DNA from 2 places in the Streptomyces sp. NPDC003691 genome. Region 2 is predicted to be linked to the other one. Evidence: riboswitches for the same ligand, from Rfam matches in the RefSeq annotation. Region 2 holds a riboswitch; the other holds the start of a gene.
What was found. A riboswitch is a leader RNA that binds a small molecule or an ion and turns the genes downstream of it on or off. The one in region 2 is predicted to bind glycine.
Positions count from the first base shown of each region.

Region 1 (9,799 bases), on a different contig from region 2:
TTCAGCTTCATGGTGCAGGAGCCGAGCGGGATCATGCCGCGGTCCAGCGCGTAGTCGCGGTCCGCGAGCCGGCGCAGATAGCGCAGCATGGCGGTCTCGGAACGGTGCTGGTGGAAGACCGGGTGGGTCAGGTAGTCGTCGGTGCGCACCAGGGCGGCGGGCAGCGCGTCCGCGCCGTCCTCGTCGAGGGCGTCGATGTCCGCCTCGATACCGAAGGCGGCCCAGACCGCGGTGACCGCGGCCCGGTCGGTGGTCTCGTCGCAGGCGACGGAGACATGGTCCTCGTCCACGAGACGGAGGTTGACCCCGCCCGCGCGGGCGGCGGCGGCCACCTCGGCGGCGCGCCCGGGTACCCGTACCGTGACGGTGTCGAAGTAGGCACCGTGGACGACCTCGGCACCGCCCGCCGCCAGACCGGCGGCGAGCACGGTGGCGTAGCGGTGGGTGCGCCGGGCGATGGACCGCAGTCCGTCGGGGCCGTGGTAGACCGCGTACATGCCCGCCATCACAGCCAGCAGCACCTGGGCCGTACAGATGTTGCTGGTCGCCTTCTCCCGGCGGATGTGCTGCTCACGGGTCTGGAGCGCGAGGCGGTAGGCCTTGTTGCCGTCCGCGTCGACGGAGACTCCGACGAGCCGGCCGGGCAGGCTGCGGGCGAACCGGTCACGGACGGCCATGAAGCCCGCGTGGGGGCCGCCGAAGCCCATCGGGACGCCGAACCGCTGGGTGGTGCCCACGGCGATGTCCGCGCCCAGCTCCCCGGGGGAGGTGAGCAGGGTGAGGGCGAGAAGATCGGCGGCGACGGTGACGACGGCGCCCAGGTCCTGCGCCTGCTCGATCACCGGCCGCAGATCACGGACGGCACCGGAGGCACCCGGGTACTGGAGCAGTACGCCGAAGACACCGCGCTCCGCGATCTCCGCCGGGATCCCGTCGCTCAGATCGGCGGTGACCACCTCGACGCCGGTCGGCTCGGCCCGGGTCTCGATGACCGCGATCGTCTGGGGGAGCACATCGGCGTCGATCAGGAAGACGCCGTCCTTGACCTTGCCGACCCGGCGGGAGAGCGCCATCGCCTCCGCGGCGGCGGTGCCCTCGTCCAGGAGGGAGGCACCGGAGGTGGGCAGACCGGTGAGGTCGGCGACCATCGTCTGGAAGTTCAGCAGCGCTTCGAGACGGCCCTGGGAGATCTCCGGCTGGTACGGCGTGTACGCGGTGTACCAGGAGGGGTTCTCCATGACGTTGCGCAGGACGACCGGCGGGGTGAAGGTCCCGTAGTAGCCGAGGCCGATCATCGACGTCAGTACGGTGTTCCGGTCGGCGAGGGAGCGCAGCTCCGCGATGACCTCGGGCTCGGTGCGGGCGTCCGGCAGCCCCAGCGCCCCGGCGCTCTTGATCACATCGGGCACGGCGGCGGCGGTCAGCTCGTCCAGCGAGCCGTAGCCGACCTGAGCCAGCATCTTGGCCTGGGCCTCGGCGTCGGGCCCTATGTGGCGCTGCTCGAAGGGCGTTCCCCGCTCCAGGCTCCGGAGGGGAATGCGGTTGGCGGTCATACAGGCGGCCTCCTGGTCTGCTACGACCCGGTGAGGGGCACCCCGGCGGATGCCCGGGACGGCCTCCCCCTCTGTCATCTCAACCTGAGAGCTTCACCGGTCCGCCCGTGGCGGGGGCGCGCCGGCTTTCACCGTCGGTGAGAGCGGCTGCCGCACGGCACCCGCTCCACTTTCCAGAGTGACCTCGTCCGCGCGGTACGGGTGCCTGAGAGATTCCGGGGAGGATTTGCTCCTTCGGCGCCACCGTCGTCCTGCCGGTGGACTCTCCCGCGCGGGGTCAACAGCCGCTGCCAGCCTACCAGCGCACTCCTGGACCGGAGTGGCCTGAGATCGCTCAAGTGGCCGACGTCCGTGTTGTGCACTTTCGTGGTTTTTGAACGAGTCGGGAACGGCAGTTGCGACCTGTAGGAGGGACCGTGCAGACCGATATCGATCCGCGCAGCCTGATCGGCCGCAAGGCTTACGACCGCGACGGCGTGAAGATAGGAACCGTCGACGAGGTGTATCTGGACGATGCCACGGGGTCACCCGAATGGGCTGCCGTCCGCACCGGACTCTTCAGCCGGGACGCCTTCGTCCCCCTGGAGCCGAGCACGATGGTCGACGACACCCTGCGTGTCCCCTACGAGCGCACCCTGATCAGGGGCGCGCCGGGCTTCGGCGCGGGCCGCCACCTCTCCCCCGAGCAGGAACTGCAGCTCTACCGGCACTACGGGATCGAGCTGTCCGCCCCGCCCGACCCGGCCGCGCCGGACCGTTCCTTCGGCTCGGTGGCCGGCGAGCCGGAGACGGGCTGACCGGCCGGTGACAGTGACGCCACCAGCGGCAGCGGATCGGCCGGGGAGAGCAGCGGATCGTCCACCCGGAAGGTGCGCACCCGCCCCACCTCGCCGCCGGGGACCTCGAACCGGACGGTGACCCGCCCGAGGCCGCTGCCCTGGACCCAGCCCGGCCCGTACTCCTCGTGGCGGACGTCCTGCCCGGGTGACCACTGCCGTACGGCAGGCCCCGGCGGCCCGTCCGCGGCGGGTCCGGACGGCGGGGCGGCCCCGGGCCCTCCGGCCGCTCCGGCCGCCGGTCCGGTACCGCCTCCGGCAGTGGCCTCCGGACCGGGTGCCCAGGCCGCCGGCAGTCCGGCGGCCTGGGCGAAGAGGTCCTCCTGGGTCCAGTCGGCGAGCCCCGACACCCCGACGCCCAGCAGCCGCACTCCCCCGGTGGTGTCCACGCCGTCCAGCAGCCGCGCGGCGGCCTCCCGGACCACGACGGGGTCGTCGGTGGGCCCGCGCAGGGTCTCGGAGCGGGTCAGGGTGGAGAAGTCGTACCGCCGCACCTTCAGCACGATCGTCCGGCCCGAGTGGCCGGAGTCCCGCAGCCGCCGGACGCACCGGTCGGCCAGCCGTTCGACCTCGAGACCGATCCGCAGCCGGTCGTGGAGGTCCAGATCGAAGGTGTCCTCCACGGAGACCGACTTCATGTCCCGCTCGGCCACCACGGGCCGGTCGTCGTGCCCGAGGGCCATCCGGTGCAGCGAGGCGCCCATGGCCCGGCCCAGCAGCCGTACCAGCTCGTCCTCCCCGGCCTCCACCAGCTCGGCGCAGGTGGTGATCCCGGCGCGCCGCAGATGCTCCCCGGTGGCCGGTCCGACGCCGGGGATCGTCCGCACCGACAGGGGCCCGAGCAGCGCCCGCTCCGTCCCGGGCTCGATCAGCACCAGCCCGTCCGGTTTGGCCTGCTCCGAGGCGATCTTGGCTATCATCTTCGACCCCGCCAGCCCGACCGAGCCGGTCAGCCCGGTCACCGCGGCGATATCGGCCCGCAGCCGCTCCCCGACCGCCCGGGCCGACCCGGCGTCCCCGGCCGCGCCGCTCGCCTCCAGATCGACGAAGGCTTCGTCCAGACTCAGCGGTTCCACCAGCGGTGACAGCTCTCCGAGCAGCCGCATCACCTGTTCGCTGATCGACCGGTAGAAGGCGAAGCGGGGCACCAGATACGCGGCGTTCGGGGCGAGCCGCCGGGCCTGGGCCATCGGCATGGCCGAGTGCACCCCGAAGCGCCGGGCCTCGTAGGAAGCGGTGGCCACCACTCCGCGCGGGCCGAGCCCGCCGACGACCACCGGCTTTCCGCGCACGCTGGGCTTCGCCGCCTGTTCGGCGGCGGCGAAGAAGGCATCCATGTCCAGATGCAGGATCGTCGGCGCGGATCTCACAGCTCCGATGCTGCCCTACGCCACTGACATCTCCCCCGCGGACCCGGCCGGACCCACCCGCCGGACCGCCCGGTCAGACCGCCCGGTCGCGGCGCCGCCGGGCCAGTTCGTCGGCCGGATTGTGGCCGATCAGCGTCTCACCGGTGTCCACGCGTTCGCCGTGCAGTTCGGAGAGAGCGGCCTCGACGTCCCGCCAGACCACCCCGACGGCGATCCCGAAGACCCCCTGGCCGCCCTGGAGCAGATCCACGACCTCGTCGGGCGACGAGCACTCGTAGACCGTCGCCCCGTCGCTCATCAGCGTCATCCGCTCCAGATCGGCCAGCTCGCGGCCGCGCAGATGCCGGACGGCGGCCCGGATGTTCTGGAGGGCGACCCCGGTGTCCAGGAACCGTTTGACGATCTTGAGGACGACGACATCGCGAAAGCTGTAGAGCCGCTGCGTCCCCGATCCGTGCGCGGGACGGACACTCGGCTCGACCAGCCCCGTACGCGCCCAGTAGTCGAGCTGGCGGTAGGTGATGCCGGCCGCCGCACAGGCCGTCGGCCCCCGGTATCCGACCTTCTCCTCGGGCGCCGGCTCTCCGGCCACACCTGTCACGCCCCCGCCCCCATGGAGCGGATACGGTCCACTCTCCACCGGACTCCGTCCGGGAGCGCCCCCGACCGCACCGTCGCCGCTGCTTCTCACGCCGACCCTCCGTCCTCGACCTGCCAACTCGACGGTAGGCAGTCACCAGGGGTGCGTCAACGATCGCCACACTCGGCACGCCGAGTGATAATCACCCTGAGAGTGGTTTCCCGTGCCCCTGTCCGGGGTAAGGCTAGCCGAATGGGCGGAAACCGCCTGCTCCGACGGTCACTGGCTGTTGGTCCCGAAGTCCTCCGGGGAGATCTGGTCGAGGAACTCGCGGAACTTCTCCACCTCGTCCTCCTGCTCGTCCGGAATGGCGATCCCCGCATCGTCGAGGACGTCGTCACTGCCGTAGATCGGCGCCCCGGCGCGCAGCGCGAGCGCTATGGCGTCGGACGGCCGGGCGCTCACCTCGACCCCGCCGGAGAACACCAGCTCCGCGTAGAAGACGCCTTCCCGCAGATCGGTGATGCGCACCTCGGTCAGCTCCTGGCCGAGCGCGTCCAGCACGTCCTTGAACAGGTCATGAGTCAGCGGTCTGGCCGGTGCCATGCCCTGCTGGCCGAGGGCGATCGCGGTCGCCTCCCCGGGGCCGATCCAAATGGGGAGGTACCGATCGCCTCCCACTTCTCGCAGGAGCACGATCGGTTGATTGGAGGGCATCTCCACCCGGACACCCACAACGTCGAGCTCGTTCACACAGCAACCCTAGGCCGTGACCGGTCTCTTTGGATAGTCGGGCACGGCCGTGATCAGTCGATGCGGACCCCGAGGGAGGTCTCCAGCAGGGCGGCGTGGAGCCGTACCGACAGGGTCGCCAGCTCCTTGGCGGTGATTTCGGCCCGGGCCCTGGTCCGTGCGTTGGGATGCCGCCGCAAGGGTGCCACCACCTGTTCGACGAGGCCCGCCTCCCGGTCGGCGGCGGCCCGCATGGCCCGCAGATGCCGGGGTTCCAGCCCGAACCGGCCCAGCTCGGCGACGAGCCGGGCCACGGTGACCGCCCCGGCGTCGTAGGAGCCGTCGGCGGCGGCCGCCAGCAGCCCGTACGACTCCCACTCGGCCAGCTCCTCCGTACCGACCGCGGCGGCGGCCAGCAGCTCGGAGCGTCCGATCCGGGCCGCGGTGGGCCGCTCGGCCTCCGGTGCCCCGGTGCCGGTCCCGGAGTCCGCCGGCCCGCCGGAGGAGCCGTCGGACGCCTCCTGCTGCGGCCCCGCGGCGGGCAGCAGCGGCTGCTCACCCCGGGCGAGCGCGTCCAGGTGCTCCCGGATGACCTTCAGCGGCAGATAGTGGTCCCGCTGCATCCGGAGCACCTGGGCCAGTCGCTCGACATCCGCCCGGGAGAACTTTCGGTACCCCGATGGGGTACGCCGGGGCTCGACGAGTCCCTCCGCCTCCAGAAACCGGATCTTGGAGATGGTGACCTCGGGGAACTCGTCCTGGAGCCGGGTGAGCACCGTGCCGATGCTCATCAGCCTCTCCCCCGCGCCGGCGGCGCCGTTTCCGGCGCCGCCCGTCGGTGTTCGCAGCATGTGCCTTCCCACGGATGAACCGCGACGGCCGGCGATCAGTAGCCCCGCTGGCTCGCGTGGCTCGCGTAGAAGACCAGCCGGTACTTGCCGATCTGGACCTCGTCCCCGCTCCTCAACAGGACGGAGTCGATGGGTTCACGGTTGACATAGGTGCCGTTGAGGCTGCCGACGTCGGCGACGCTGAAGTTGCCGTCGGCACCCCTGCGGAACTCCACATGGCGGCGCGAGACCGTCACGTCGTCCAGGAAGATATCGCTCTGCGGATGACGGCCCGCGGTCGTCAGATCCCCGTCGAGCAGGAAACGGCTGCCCGAGTTCGGCCCGCGGCGCACCACCAGCAGCGCCGACCCCAGCGGCAGAGCGTCCACCGCGGCCTGGGCCTCCGGCGACAGCGACGGCAGCTGCGTCTGGCCGGTCGTCTCCGAGTCATAGGCCTCGAGGCCCGAGATGGAGATCGTCGACGTCGTCTCCGAGGAGCGCTCGGGAACCACGCCCGGCTTCAGCGGCGCGCCGCAGTTGGAGCAGAACCGGCTGGACTCGGGGTTGCGGTTGCCGCACCTCGTACAGACCGTCACACCCGCCATGGAAGGATCCTCCTGCCGCGGCTGCCCCCCTCGGGGGTTGGTCGCATAAGGGTCGGAGGCATACCCCCCACCCGCTCCTGGGGTCGATGATTCCCCGAAACCTATGCGCCCGGCACCGGCAGGGTCAACCGACGACGCGCCCGGAGCGGGAGGAAACGCCCCGCTCTGTCCACCCACCTCGTCCCGGAAGAGCGGCCGCTGACCGCCCTGCTCCTCCTCCTGCTGCCCCTGACGGCGCGCACGGTGCCTGGCGCCGCCGTCCTCGCGTGCGCTCTTGCCGAACAACTTCGAAAACAACTTCACGGGCGATTCCCCTTGACCGAAATAGACCCGCCCGCGGGGCAGGACGCACTCTCAACGACGCCTGCCGACCCGGACATCCTCACAACGTCCGTACCCACCGGACAGTTTCCACCACACCGCGCGAAGTCTGCGTGCCGACCTCCCGCGGCTTCGTGCCCCGTCATCCGGAGCACCGTCTCCCGGCGGCTCACCGTGCTGACGACCGAGCGTAGTCAGGCTGCTTCTCGGGTCGCAAGGCGTCCACAACGATCTTCTCGGAGCGGGCCACCGTGGCCGTGGCCTGCTCCTTCTCCAGTGTCCGCACGATTCCCCCGGGAATGTTCAGGGCCGGCTCCAGGTCCTGCGGCTTTCCGATCACCTCGAACCGGTACGGCGTGGTGATCTTCTTCCCGTCCACCTCGACGTTCCCACCGGATCCGGTGAAGTACGTATCGGCGACGACCCGGTTGCCGTTGACCTCGATCGCCTCGGCGCCCGCCGCCCGCAGCTCCTGCACGGCGTCGAGCAGCATGTCCGGCTCGACCGTGCCGGAGCGGTCGTCGACGCTGAGCGTGATCCCCGGTCCCTGTGCCGCCACCGTACCGGCGAGGATGCCGAGCTGCTGCTCCTTCTGCCGGGTCTGCCGACGGGCCTCCTCCGCCTGGTCCGAACTGGTCTCCAGCTCGGTGCGCTGCTCCTCCAGCCTGCGCTTCTCGTCCTCCAGCCGCTCGGTGCGGCTGTCCAGCTCGTCCAGGATCCGCACCAGGTCCTCCTGGCGGGCACCCCTCAGCGCGCTGTTGTCGCTGGTGGAACGGACCTGGATGGCCAGCCCGAGGCCGAGGACGAAGAGCAGCAGGGCCACCGTGAGTTGGGCCCGGGTGATCCGCGGCGGCCAGAGTCCGGCCTTCAGCCGCTGCCGCCCGGACGGCCGCGGCCGCTCCGCGGCGCCGCCCGGCCCGGGGCCGTTCGCCGGGCCGTTCTCCGGACCGTGCCGCTCCTGCCGGTCCCGGCCGTCCCCGCCGTCCTGTCCGCCGAACCCGTCCGGGTTCCGTCCGCTGTCCACCGGCGTCACGCCTGGAAGACGTGGCGGCGGATCGCGGCCGCGTTGGAGAAGATCCGGATACCGAGGACGACCACCACGCCCGTCGACAGCTGTGCGCCGACGCCCAGCTTGTCGCCGAGGAAGACGATGAGTGCGGCGACCACCACGTTCGACAGGAACGACACGACGAACACCTTGTCGACGAAGATGCCGTCGAGCATGGCCCGCAGCCCCCCGAAGACGGCGTCGAGCGCCGCGACGACGGCGATCGGCAGATAGGGCTCGACCACCGCCGGTACTTCGGGCCGGACCAGCAGGCCGGCCACGACTCCCACGACGAGGCCCAGTACGGCGATCACGATGTGCCCTTCCCTGTGTCGGTCCGCCCCTGCCCGCTCCCCTTCGGGGCTTCGGGGGTTCCCGGTTGCGCTGTACGTACGATCAGGCTCGGCGCGGCCGGCAGCCGCACCCTGTCCTCAGTGGAGATGCTGAAACGGATCCCGAAGTTCTCCCGCAGCGCGTGAAGATAATGTCCGTCCGCACTGTCCTGGAACGTCGTGTTCAGCTTCTTGCCGTCCCCCACCGCGAGCACCGTGTACGGCGGCACCAGCGGTCTGTTGTCGACCAGTATGGCGTCACCGGCGGCCCGGATCGCCGACAGGGCGGTCAACCGCTGGCCGTTGATGGCGACGGATTCCGCACCGGACTCCCAGAGCCCGTTGACCACGCGCTGCATGTCCCGGTCCCGGACCCGGCCGGTGTCGCTGAATCCGCTGCTCGCGCGGGGCCCGTCGGCGCCCCCGCCGGTGCCCTTGGCGTCGTCGACGACCAGTTTCACCCCGGGGCCCTCGACGTCGGTGGCCCCGGCCAGCAGGGACACCGCCCGGCCCCGGTCGCCCTCACCGTCGCTCAGGGCCTTCCGCTGACGTTCCCCCACTTCGGTGCGCAGCTTGTCGACATCGCGCTCCAGGGCGTCCACATCGGCGGTCTCCGCGTCGATGCGGCCGATCAGCTCCTCGCGCTCCTTGGCGACGACCGGCGCCGATATCCGGGCCTCCGCAGCCCCCACGGTGACGATTCCGGCGGTGAGTACGAGTCCCGCTCCCAGCCACAGCTTGGCCCGGAGGGTACGGGGCAGCCCGCCGCCCTCGGCCCGGCGGGCCGCCGCTTCCGCGTACCCGTCGTCGAGGCTGTGCTCCATCACATTGGTCAGCAGCGACATGGAGGCGTCGGGGCGCGCGGGCGGCCGTCCGGGGTTCGGACCGGTGCTCCGGACGGGGGGCTGCTGCGGCATGCCGCACATCGTCGCACGTCGTCGGCGATACCGCCGAATGGCCCCACCGGTGGGTGGACGAACGGCCCGCCCGGGGCCGTCCGTCCACCGCGCCGGCGTCAGTGACCTGCGCTGTCGACCACCGCGGCCCATTCGTCGAGGAGTGCCTTGGCGGAGGCGTCGTCGGGCCCCTCGGCCCACAGACGGGTGACGGCCTCGGCCGGGTCGGGCAGCACCATCACCCAGCGCCCGTCGGGCTCCACGACCCGGACGCCGTCGGTGGTGTCCACCTCGCGTTCCCCGGCCGCTTCGACGACACGCCGCATCACCAGGCCCTTGACGGCCCACGGGGTCGCCAGATCGCGCTTGAGCACATGGGCCCGCGGGATCCGGGCGTCGATCTGGCTGAGTGTCAGCTGGGTCCGGGCGACCAGCCCCACCAGCCGGACGAGGGCCGCCGTGCCGTCGAAGACGCTGCTGAACTCGGGCACGATGAACCCGCCGCGGCCGTCGCCGCCGAAGACCGTGGTCTCCTCACGGCCCACCCGGGTCAGATCGTCGGGCGACGTGGTCGTCCACTCCACCTCGGTGCCGTGGTACGCGGCCACCTGCTCGGCGATCCGGGTGGTCGTCACCGGCAGCGCCACCTTGCCGCTGCGGCGCTCGGCCGCGACCAGGTCGAGGAGGACCAGGAGC
Region 1 is NZ_JBSFNQ010000047.1:2,906-12,704, reverse strand. Features, by position in the region: gene gcvP (aminomethyl-transferring glycine dehydrogenase) at 1-1,553, opposite strand, end outside; glycine riboswitch at 1,737-1,833, opposite strand; gene ACWDR0_RS21810 (PRC-barrel domain-containing protein) at 1,970-2,350, shown strand; gene ACWDR0_RS21805 (DNA polymerase IV) at 2,263-3,759, opposite strand; gene ACWDR0_RS21800 (MerR family transcriptional regulator) at 3,833-4,450, opposite strand; gene ACWDR0_RS21795 (bifunctional nuclease family protein) at 4,619-5,092, opposite strand; gene ftsR (transcriptional regulator FtsR) at 5,146-5,922, opposite strand; gene ACWDR0_RS21785 (FHA domain-containing protein) at 5,958-6,851, opposite strand; gene ACWDR0_RS21780 (DUF881 domain-containing protein) at 6,997-7,860, opposite strand; gene ACWDR0_RS21775 (small basic family protein) at 7,857-8,189, opposite strand; gene ACWDR0_RS21770 (DUF881 domain-containing protein) at 8,186-9,124, opposite strand; gene ACWDR0_RS21765 (sugar phosphate nucleotidyltransferase) at 9,223-9,799, opposite strand, start outside.
Region 1: it holds a riboswitch for glycine, as region 2 does, so the genes downstream of both, gcvP (aminomethyl-transferring glycine dehydrogenase) here and gcvT (glycine cleavage system aminomethyltransferase GcvT) in region 2, are expected to answer to the same signal.

Region 2 (9,799 bases):
ATCGGGTCGACCTGGGTCTTGATGCCGACCGCGGACAGCGACTCCTGGAGCGCCTCGGCGGCCTGGACCTCACCCGGGTTGTTGCTGCGGGCGCTGATGTTGGTGGAGAAGCCGCCCGGCTTGCCGCACTTGGTGAGTGCTTCCTTGGCCTTGGCGGTGTCCGGCTTGCCCTTGCGCGCCAGCACGCCGAACGGGTCGTAGTCGTCGGCGCCCTTGACGTCCTTCGGCAGCATGTTGGGGGCGATGTCGCCACCGGCCTGCGGGCCGCCGCGGACCTGCTGGATGGAGGCGAAGTCGGTCGCGTAGATGACCGCCTTGCGGCACTCGATGTTGTCGAACGGCGCGAGGGTGCTGACGATGTCCACGTAGCGGACGAAGGACGTCGTCATGTTGTCGACGTTGTCCTTGTGCTCCTTGAGCGCCTTGGTACGGCCGGCCTGGCCCATGCCCGTGGCGTTCAGGTCGAGGTCGTACTCGCCCTTGATGAGCAGCTCGTCGATGGCCTCGATGTTGGAGTTGATGGTGACCGTGATCTTGTCCGGCAGGGCCGGGCGGATCGGGTCGGACGCCTTCGCCCACTTGTCGTTGCGGACCAGGCTGATGCTCTTCTTCGGCTCGTACTTCTCGAACTTGTACGGGCCCGAGGAGAACGGCTTCAGCTGGTACTGCGCGCCGGTGTCCTTCTCCTTCTTCACCGGCGAGCCGGCCGGCATGGCGAGCATCTGCTCGAAGTCGCCGTTGGCCTTGGGCAGGTTGAAGACGATGGTCTTGTCGTCCGGCGTCTGGATGGCCTTCAGGCCGAGCTTGTCCGGGGTGGTGTCCTTGTACGGGCCCTTGTACGTGTTGGCCGGGTCGAGGACCTGGCGCAGGTAGGCGGGGCCGCCGGGCAGGACGTCCGTCGCCCAGACGCGCTGGATGCCGTACTTGATGTCCTTGGACGTGATCGGGGAGCCGTCCTCCCAGGTGATCCCGTCACGCAGCTTGTACGTGTAGGTCTTGCCGCCGTTGGTGATGACGGCCTTGCCGGCGGCCAGGTCGGGCACCAGCTCGGCACCGGCGGCGCCCGGCTTGGTGGCGTAGCTGACCAGCTGACGCGAGTAGAACCGGGAGAAGTCCCAGGCCATGCCGTAGTACTGGCGGGTCGGGTCGGCGGAGTCCAGGTCCTGCTTGCCGATGAACTTCAGGGTGCCGCCCGTCTTGGTGGACGCGTTGGCGATGCCCTTGGCACCGGCGTTGAAGCCGGCGCCCTTGCCGCCTGCCTTGTCGTCGTCGCCACCGCCACCACACGCCGCGGTGCCCGTGAGGGCGGCCACAACGAGGGCCGCCACGGCGATACGCCCGGGCCTCGACGAACGTTGGGGAGTCATGGTTGTTGCAACCTCCGGAGTAGCGCGGTCCCTGCTCGACGCCGGGAAACCATCGGGGAGCCGCCTGACAGGTCTGGCAGGGGCACGTTCAGTTGTCTGCGGCGGCCGGGCGGGGCCGCCGGGGGTGCTCACCGGGTGCCCTTGGGGTCGAGCGCGTCCCGCACGCCGTCGCCGAAGAGGTTGAAGGCCAGCACCGTGATGAAGATCGCCAGTCCGGGGATCACCATGAAGGTCGGGTCGGACTCGTAGGTCTTGACCGCGGTGGAGAGCATCTGGCCCCAGGACGCGGTCGGCGGCCGGACCCCGGCCCCGAGGAAGCTGAGCGCGGCCTCGGTGAGGATGTTGGTGGGGATCATCAGGGTGGCGTAGACGGTGATCGGGGCCACCAGGTTGGGCAGCAGCTCCTTGAAGAGGACGTAGCGGCGGCCCGCGCCCAGGCTGCGGGCGGCCTCGACGTACTCCTTCTCCCGCAGCGAGAGGGTCTGGCCGCGCACGATGCGTCCGACGTACGGCCAGCCGAAGAAGCCGATCACCGCGACCAGGATCGTGATTCTGACGCTGGAGCCGGTCAGTCCGAAGAGATCGTTGGGCAGCACCGCGACCAGCGAGATGATGAAGAGCAGCTGCGGGAAGGAGAGCAGCATGTCCATCACCCGGCTGATGACCGCGTCCACCCAGCCGCCGAAGTAGCCGGCGACGATGCCGAAGATCGTGCCGAGGGCCACGGCGACGACGGCCGCGAGGAAGGCCACCAGCAGCGAGATCCGGGCCCCGTAGACCACCCGGCTGAAGACGTCGCGGCCGGTGTTCGGCTCGACGCCCAGCAGGTGTTCGGAGCTGATGCCGCCGAAGTCACCCTTGGGGGTGTTGAAGAGCGGGTCCAGCTTGTCCTGGTGGAACTTGTTCGGCGGATGGCCGAAGAGATCGACGATCAGCGGGGCGAAGACCGCGACGAGCACGAGGAAGATGACAACGATGCCGCCTGCCAGCGCCAGCTTGTCCCGCTTCAGGCGGGACCAGGCGATCTGCCTTAGCGACCGCCCTTCGACCGACTTCTTGACTACAGCCGCCGCGACATCGGCGGTCGCGGTCTTCTCCGCGTCCGCGCTCGTGTCGTGCATTGGTGCCGTCATCGTGGTGGGGACCCCTCTCGGCCGGAGGTGACCGGCCCGTACCCGCCGCTGTAGCGGCTTCTTTCACAACATCTGGTGCGCGTGGAGCAGTTGGTACGAGACGTACGTTTGGCCCGGCGGCACGCGGGGACGAATGACCCCTTGGTGCGGGAGTCTTCAACGGTCGCGCGATCACTCGCCAGACCTCCCGGCCAATGGTTGCCCAAACGTGATGCATGGTGAGGGGATCCGTTATCCGGACGGATTCGGCGGCTGAGCGGGACGTCATCTTCCGTGACACCGAGGACAGTTGAGCCAGTTTCCGATTATCGGACAGTTGTCGCCCTGCGATTCGAAGGAACATCGAGGCGGACACTCGATCATTCATCTACCTGAACATGATCTTGACGGGAAACCTTTGGCGGAATAGATCATTCCGAGAATTGCCGAACAGGTGCACGACATTCGGCCGTCCGTCGGCCGGTCAGGGTGTACCGACCACCCGTCCACCGGCCGGAACCCTCCTCGGAATGCTGGATTCCGGGCGAGGGGGCGGTCGTGGGGTGACAGTCCGTCACCACGGGCCCCGGGCCGCGGCGGTCATGGGCGGAGGCCCCGGGGGTGGTTCCGGGCGGTACGGGAGACGGTCCGGCAGGCAGGGTGACGGCCGGGCGGGCGGCCCCGGGGGCGACGGCCTCCGGTCAGCGGCCGGCCGGCGGATAGCCGTAGCCGTCGGCGCCGGGCGCGGCATGCACCTCTCGGTCGTAGAACGGCCGGGCATGGGCCAGCAGCCACATCCCCACGGGGTCGTACTCGTCCGAGAGGGCGACCGTGGACACCGGCAGCCCGTCGGGAACCGCCGCGATGGACTGCTGCATCATCGCCCGCACCGCGTCCACCGAGGGACGGCTGGTGTCGTACAGGTCCAGCCCGATGGCCAGATACGGCGCGCCGAGCGCGGGCTGCACCCAGGCGCGGCGCAGGGAGCGGACGGCCGGGGTGTGATGGGCGTTGCGCGCCAGCAGGGCGTAGAACTGGGGGATGTCCAGCGCCGGTTCGGAGAGCCTGAGCGGGCCCGCGGGCATCCGGTCGAGCCCGGTCGCGATCCGCCGGAGATCCGTCCAGGGGATGCCGACCCCGCCGCCGGGAGCGTGCGGATTGAGCCAGATCCCCCAGCGGTCGGGGTAGAGGGCGCGGGCGATGTCGAGCCCGCTGGCCACCTCGTGGGCGCGGTTCCAGTGGGAGGCGGACAGCTCCTGTGCCGAGGTGACGGCGGGCGCGTAGCCGAAGCCGTCGACCTCCAGATTGCCGTACTGGGCGTCCGGGGAGCCGGGGCGGCCGTTCCACAGGAGCATCCAGACCCGTCCGGCGGCGGGATCGGCGAGGGCGGCGAGCAGTGCCTCGTACGCGTCGTAGCGCCCCGGGGTCACCTGGCGGAGCATGTGCTCGATCTGCCCGGCCGCGGCCGTGCCTGACGCGCTCACCCTGTTCCGCCCCTCTGGTGCTCTGGTCCCGACTGTCGTCCGTACCCCCGGGCCCGCGGGCCGGACCGCCCCCAGCTTACGGCGCGCCCCTTCGTTTGGTGATGTCCTCGGGGGACGAGGCGGGGCGGACGGGCGGTTCCCCGCGGACCGGACGGAGGGCCCGTGGCATACGGGGCCGGGCCCGGCCGACCGGCCGGCGACGGGCCCGTTCACGGACCGGTGGCGGACCGGTGGCGGAGGGTCCGGGCGTACGGGCCGGGCCCTCCGCTGCTCCGGTGCCAAGGCCGTGTCCGCGGAGCCCCGCCCGGCCCGCGACGCCCTCCGGGCGGACGGCGCTACTGTCCGGACCCGGCCTGTCCGCCGGTGCGTGCGCCGCCGCGAAGCCGCAGCTCGCCCTCGAAGAAGGGCCGTACCGCGGTACGGAGCCAGTCGGCCAGCGGGTCCTCGGTCAGGTCCAGGAAGACCAGGTTCACCGGCCAGCGGACCGCACTGCGGCCCAGGGCGCGGCCGAGGGCGTCGAGGGCGGTCTCCGGGGTTCCGGCGGGGAAGAGCTGGACGCCGACGAAGAGGGCGGGGTCGTCGCCCTCGACGGAGGCCAGCGCCCGGCGCGCGGTGGCCACCACACCGGTCGCCGCGAACTCCGCCGAGGCGGCGGCCAGGAAGTCCACCGGATCGTCCTGCCAGTCGGGTTCGAAGAGCCGGACCCGGCCGCCGGCCGCCGGGCCGTCCAGCGGGGTGTGCCCGGACCGGCACAGCTCGGCGACCGCGGGCGGCGGCAGCGGGATCCCGGCGGTCCCGTCCAGGTTGAGCGCGATGCCCACCTGGGGCGGGAGTCCGCGGGCGAACTCGCGGGCGGGCGCGACGGTGTACGAGACATGGTCGCCGACGCAGGCGCGGTACTGCTCCTCGGAGCTGAACACCGGGACGTACGCCGCCCCGTCGATCTCGACCATCGGCAGGTCGAGCTCGCGGCTGTCGGGCCCGCCCCCGTTGGGCAGGGGTATCCAGACCCGGCTGCGGCCGAGCACCTCGACCAGCCGGGCGCCCGCGGCCGGGTCGCCCACGGCGGCGGCCAGGGTCTGCTCCAGCTCGTTGACCGGCCAGGCCGGGTAGGGGCCGCCGTACGGGGGCGGCTGGGCCCCTCCGTAAGGCTGCGGGTCCAGTTGCTCCGGCACGTTCATCCCTGTTCTCGCCCTCTCCCCCGGCCCGCCGGGTCCCCGCTCGGTGTGCGCGACGACTCTAGTGGTGCCGGGCGGGTCGGGGGCGGGGCCGTCCACGGCCACGGGGCCGGGCACGTACCGGCACTCCCCCGGCCGGCCCGGCGTCCCGGGAACGGAACCGTCACGGCACCGGGCAGCCGGGCCCGCGCCCGGTGCTCCGGCGGCCCGGCGACGACCCGTCCCCCGATCCGGCCGACCGGCCGAACCGCCGAACCTCCGATCCGGTATCCGGCTATCCGGCTATCCGGCTATCCGGCGGTGAAGCCGATCCGGGTGAGCGCGGTCGCGGCGGGGCGGTCCAGCAGGATCACCGAGGCACAGCCCGCCGGAGCCCGGCCCGCCTCGGCATCGGCGATCAGCCGCCCCGCGGCCCGCCGGTGGCGGGCAAAGGCGTATCCGGAGACACCGCGCCCGCGCTCCCGCTGGCCCTGCCGGGCCACCTCCGGCGGGACGTCGAGGAGCATCAGATGGAGCCCGGTGCCTCTGCGGCGGGCCTCACGGGCCAGCCAGCGCCGTACCCACGCCTGGGTGCCGCAGTCATGGACGACGACGCTCCGCCCGGAGCGCAGCGCCCGGCGCAGCCCGGCGTAGTGGGCCAGGCGGACGAAGGGACGGTAGAGGGCGTACGGGAGGAACCGGGGCACCGAGGCGTCCCAGCGGTCACGGGTGTCCTGCGAGTCGATCCCGAGCGCGGCAGCGGGCCCTCCGGAGCCGCCCGCCGCACGGTCGGCCGCGGCGGCTACGGCCCCGGCCCCTCCCTGCACCACAGAACCGGAACCGGAACCGGAACCCGCAGTCGCACCGGCACCGGCGGCGACCGCCCTGCCGATCAGGGTGGACTTTCCGCTGCCGGGCAGCCCGGAGACCACCACGAGATCACCCGCCGCGAAGGTGAGGGCCCGCGGGCCCCGGCCCGAGCGGCCCCGCAGATCTCGCAGTACGGGCGGCGCGTGCGCGCCCACCCGCTCCCGCACAGGTGCGCCCGGCTGGGCGGGCACCCCCGCGGTCGTGGCGTAGGCACCGGAGCGCTGCAACGTCATCACACCCTCCTCCCCCATGTCGGATCAACCACACACATGCCCATGGAGCATCAACGGACCGTAAAGAAATGGTAATGAGATGCAAGCGATTTTTCCGGCATTTCCCATCTTGTTCCTTGGATCCGTCTCACGTTCCTCCTGTCGTGTCGCGTGTTTCTCCCGCCTTCGCCCCGCACAGCGGCGTTTTCCCCGGTAAGAGCAGCCCGACACCCGTCCCGGTTCCCGGTTCCGGAACGGCGCGCCGTACGCCGGTCCGTACGCCGGATCCCGCGCGCCCCGCCGCGCGCCGCTCCCGCCGTGCGGCCATGACCAGGGCACCCGTACCACCGTCCGGCCACCGTCCGGCGACCGGCCCGGCGACCGGCCCGGTACGGAGAACAACCGCTCCGGGGCTCCCGCACTTCCCGTTCTGCGTGCAATGATGTGCGCGCCAACTGCATACCGGCCGTTTGAATCCGCGCGGGAGAGACCCGGAGCACGACTCCGGGCGCCGAAGGAGCAAGTTCCTCCCTTGAATCTCTCAGGCCCCGTACCGCGTGCGATGAGGCAGATCTGAAAAGCGGGCCGCGTCCGTCGGCCCCACCCAAGGTGCAAGTCGCGCCCTTTCCGTCGTACGCCATCCGTACGCCGGGTCGCGACGAACCTCTCAGGTTCCGATGACAGATGGGGAGGAACGTCCTCGTCGTCATGGAATCCGTCATGCCTGGGAGAACCCGTCCATGAGCACTGCCCCCCGCCGTACCGCCCTCGACGCCCTGCACCGCTCGCTCGGCGCGACCATGACCGACTTCGCGGGCTGGGACATGCCGCTGCGGTACGCCAGCGAGCGGGAAGAGCACCAGGCCGTACGGACCCGGGCCGGGCTCTTCGACCTCTCCCACATGGGCGAGATCACGGTCTCGGGCCCGGAGGCGGCGGCGCTGCTGGACCACGCGCTGGTCGGCAACATCGCGTCGATCGGCGCCGGCCGCGCCCGCTACACGATGATCTGCCGCGAGGACGGCGGCATCCTCGACGACCTGATCGTCTACCGCACGGGTGACACCGAGTACCTGGTGGTGGCGAACGCGGGCAACGCGCAGACCGTACTGGACGCGGTGACCGAGCGGGCGGCCGGTTTCGACGCGGAGGTGCGCGACGACCGCGACGCCTACGCCCTGATCGCCGTCCAGGGCCCGGAGGCCCCCGGCATCCTGAAGTCCGTCACCGACGCCGACCTCGACGGTCTGAAGTACTACGCGGGGCTGCCGGGCACGGTCGCCGGGGTGCCCGCGCTGATCGCCCGTACCGGCTACACCGGCGAGGACGGCTTCGAACTCTTCGTGGCGCCCGAGCACGCGGAGGGCCTGTGGCGGGCGCTGACCGAGGCCGGGTCCGGTGTCGGCCTGGTGCCCTGCGGACTGTCCTGCCGGGACACCCTCCGCCTGGAGGCCGGGATGCCGCTCTACGGCAACGAGCTGACCACCGCGCTCACCCCCTTCGACGCCGGGCTCGGCCGGGTGGTCAAGTTCGAGAAGCCGGGCGACTTCGTCGGGCGCACGGCGCTGGAGGCCGCCGCCGGGCGGGCCGCGGAAGCGCCGCCGCGCGTCCTCGTGGGCCTGGTCGCCGAGGGCCGCCGGGTGCCGCGCGCCGGTTACCCGGTGGTGGCCGACGGCACGGTGATCGGCGAGGTCACCTCCGGCGCCCCCTCCCCGACCCTCGGCAAGCCGATCGCCATGGCGTACGTGGACGCGGCGCACGCCGCGCCCGGCACCGCCGGGGTCGGGGTCGACATCCGCGGTACGCACGAGCCCTACGAGGTCGTGGCGCTTCCCTTCTACCGCCGCGCCAAGTAGTCCCCCGCTCCCCCTCGCCCCTCGTTCCTTCCCCTCTCCCCCTCCCTGCTTCCCTTCTCTCCCTCCCTTCCCGCGGGACGTGACCAGACGCACGTCGCCGCGCCCCCGGGTCCGTCCATCCGCACCGTCCGCGTACAGGAGAATTCACCCCATGAGCAACCCCCAGCAGCTTCGCTACAGCAAGGAGCACGAGTGGCTGACGGCCGCCGAGAACGGCGTGTCGACGGTCGGGATCACCGAGTTCGCGGCCAACGCGCTCGGTGACGTCGTGTTCGCGCAGCTTCCCGAAGTGGGCGCCCAGGTCGCCGCGGGCGAGTCCTGCGGCGAGCTGGAGTCCACCAAGTCCGTCAGTGACCTGTACTCCCCCGTGTCGGGCGAGGTCACCGAGATCAACCAGGACGTGATGGACGACCCCTCGCTGGTGAACAGCGCACCCTTCGAGGGCGGCTGGCTGTTCAAGGTGCGTGTGGCGGAGGAGCCGGACGATCTGCTCTCCGCCGACGAGTACGCCGACTTCACCAAGAGCTGACGACAGGGATACCTACCGATATGTCGCTTCTCAACACCTCCCTCCACGAGCTGGACCCGGATGTCGCCGCCGCCGTCGACGCCGAGCTCCACCGCCAGCAGTCCACGCTGGAGATGATCGCCTCCGAGAACTTCGCGCCGGTCGCGGTGATGGAGGCCCAGGGTTCGGTCCTGACCAACAAGTACGCCGAGGGCTACCCCGGCCGCCGCTACTACGGCGGCTGCGAGCACGTCGACGTGATCGAGCAGATCGCCATCGACCGGGTCAAGGAGCTGTTCGGCGCCGAGCACGCCAATGTCCAGCCCCACTCGGGTGCCCAGGCCAACGCGGCCGCGATGTTCGCGCTGCTGAAGCCCGGCGACACGATCATGGGTCTGAACCTCGCGCACGGCGGGCACCTGACCCATGGCATGAAGATCAACTTCTCGGGCAAGCTCTACAACGTGGTCGCCTACCACGTGGACGACGCCACCGGCCAGGTCGACATGGCCGAGGTCGAGCGGCTGGCCAAGGAGTCCCGGCCCAAGCTGATCGTCGCGGGCTGGTCCGCCTACCCGCGGCAGCTCGACTTCGCCGCCTTCCGCCGGATCGCGGACGAGGTGGGCGCGTATCTGATGGTCGACATGGCCCACTTCGCGGGTCTGGTCGCGGCCGGGCTGCACCCGAACCCGGTGCCGCACGCCCATGTCGTGACCACGACCACCCACAAGACCCTGGGCGGCCCGCGCGGCGGTGTGATCCTCTCCACGGCCGAGCTGGCCAAGAAGATCAACTCCGCGGTCTTCCCGGGCCAGCAGGGCGGCCCGCTGGAGCATGTGGTCGCGGCGAAGGCCGTCTCCTTCAAGGTCGCCGCCTCGGAGGAGTTCAAGGACCGCCAGCAGCGCACCCTGGACGGCGCGAAGATCCTGGCCGAGCGCCTGGTGAAGGAGGACGTCACCGAACACGGCGTCTCCGTGCTCTCCGGCGGCACCGACGTGCACCTGGTCCTGGTCGACCTGCGCCACTCCGAGCTGGACGGCCAGCAGGCCGAGGACCGGCTCCACGAGGTCGGCATCACGGTCAACCGGAACGCGATCCCGAACGACCCGCGGCCGCCGATGGTCACCTCGGGCCTGCGGATCGGCACGCCGGCCCTGGCCACCCGGGGCTTCGGGGCGGACGACTTCCGCGAGGTCGCCGACATCATCGCGGAGACGCTGAAGCCCGGCTACG
Region 2 is NZ_JBSFNQ010000031.1:27,499-37,297, reverse strand. Features, by position in the region: gene ACWDR0_RS16950 (ABC transporter substrate-binding protein) at 1-1,367, opposite strand, end outside; gene ACWDR0_RS16945 (ABC transporter permease) at 1,496-2,500, opposite strand; gene ACWDR0_RS16940 (enhanced serine sensitivity protein SseB C-terminal domain-containing protein) at 3,181-3,963, opposite strand; gene ACWDR0_RS16935 (enhanced serine sensitivity protein SseB) at 4,299-5,144, opposite strand; gene ACWDR0_RS16930 (AAA family ATPase) at 5,432-6,223, opposite strand; glycine riboswitch at 6,674-6,768, shown strand; gene gcvT (glycine cleavage system aminomethyltransferase GcvT) at 6,943-8,058, shown strand; gene gcvH (glycine cleavage system protein GcvH) at 8,210-8,587, shown strand; gene glyA (serine hydroxymethyltransferase) at 8,608-9,799, shown strand, end outside.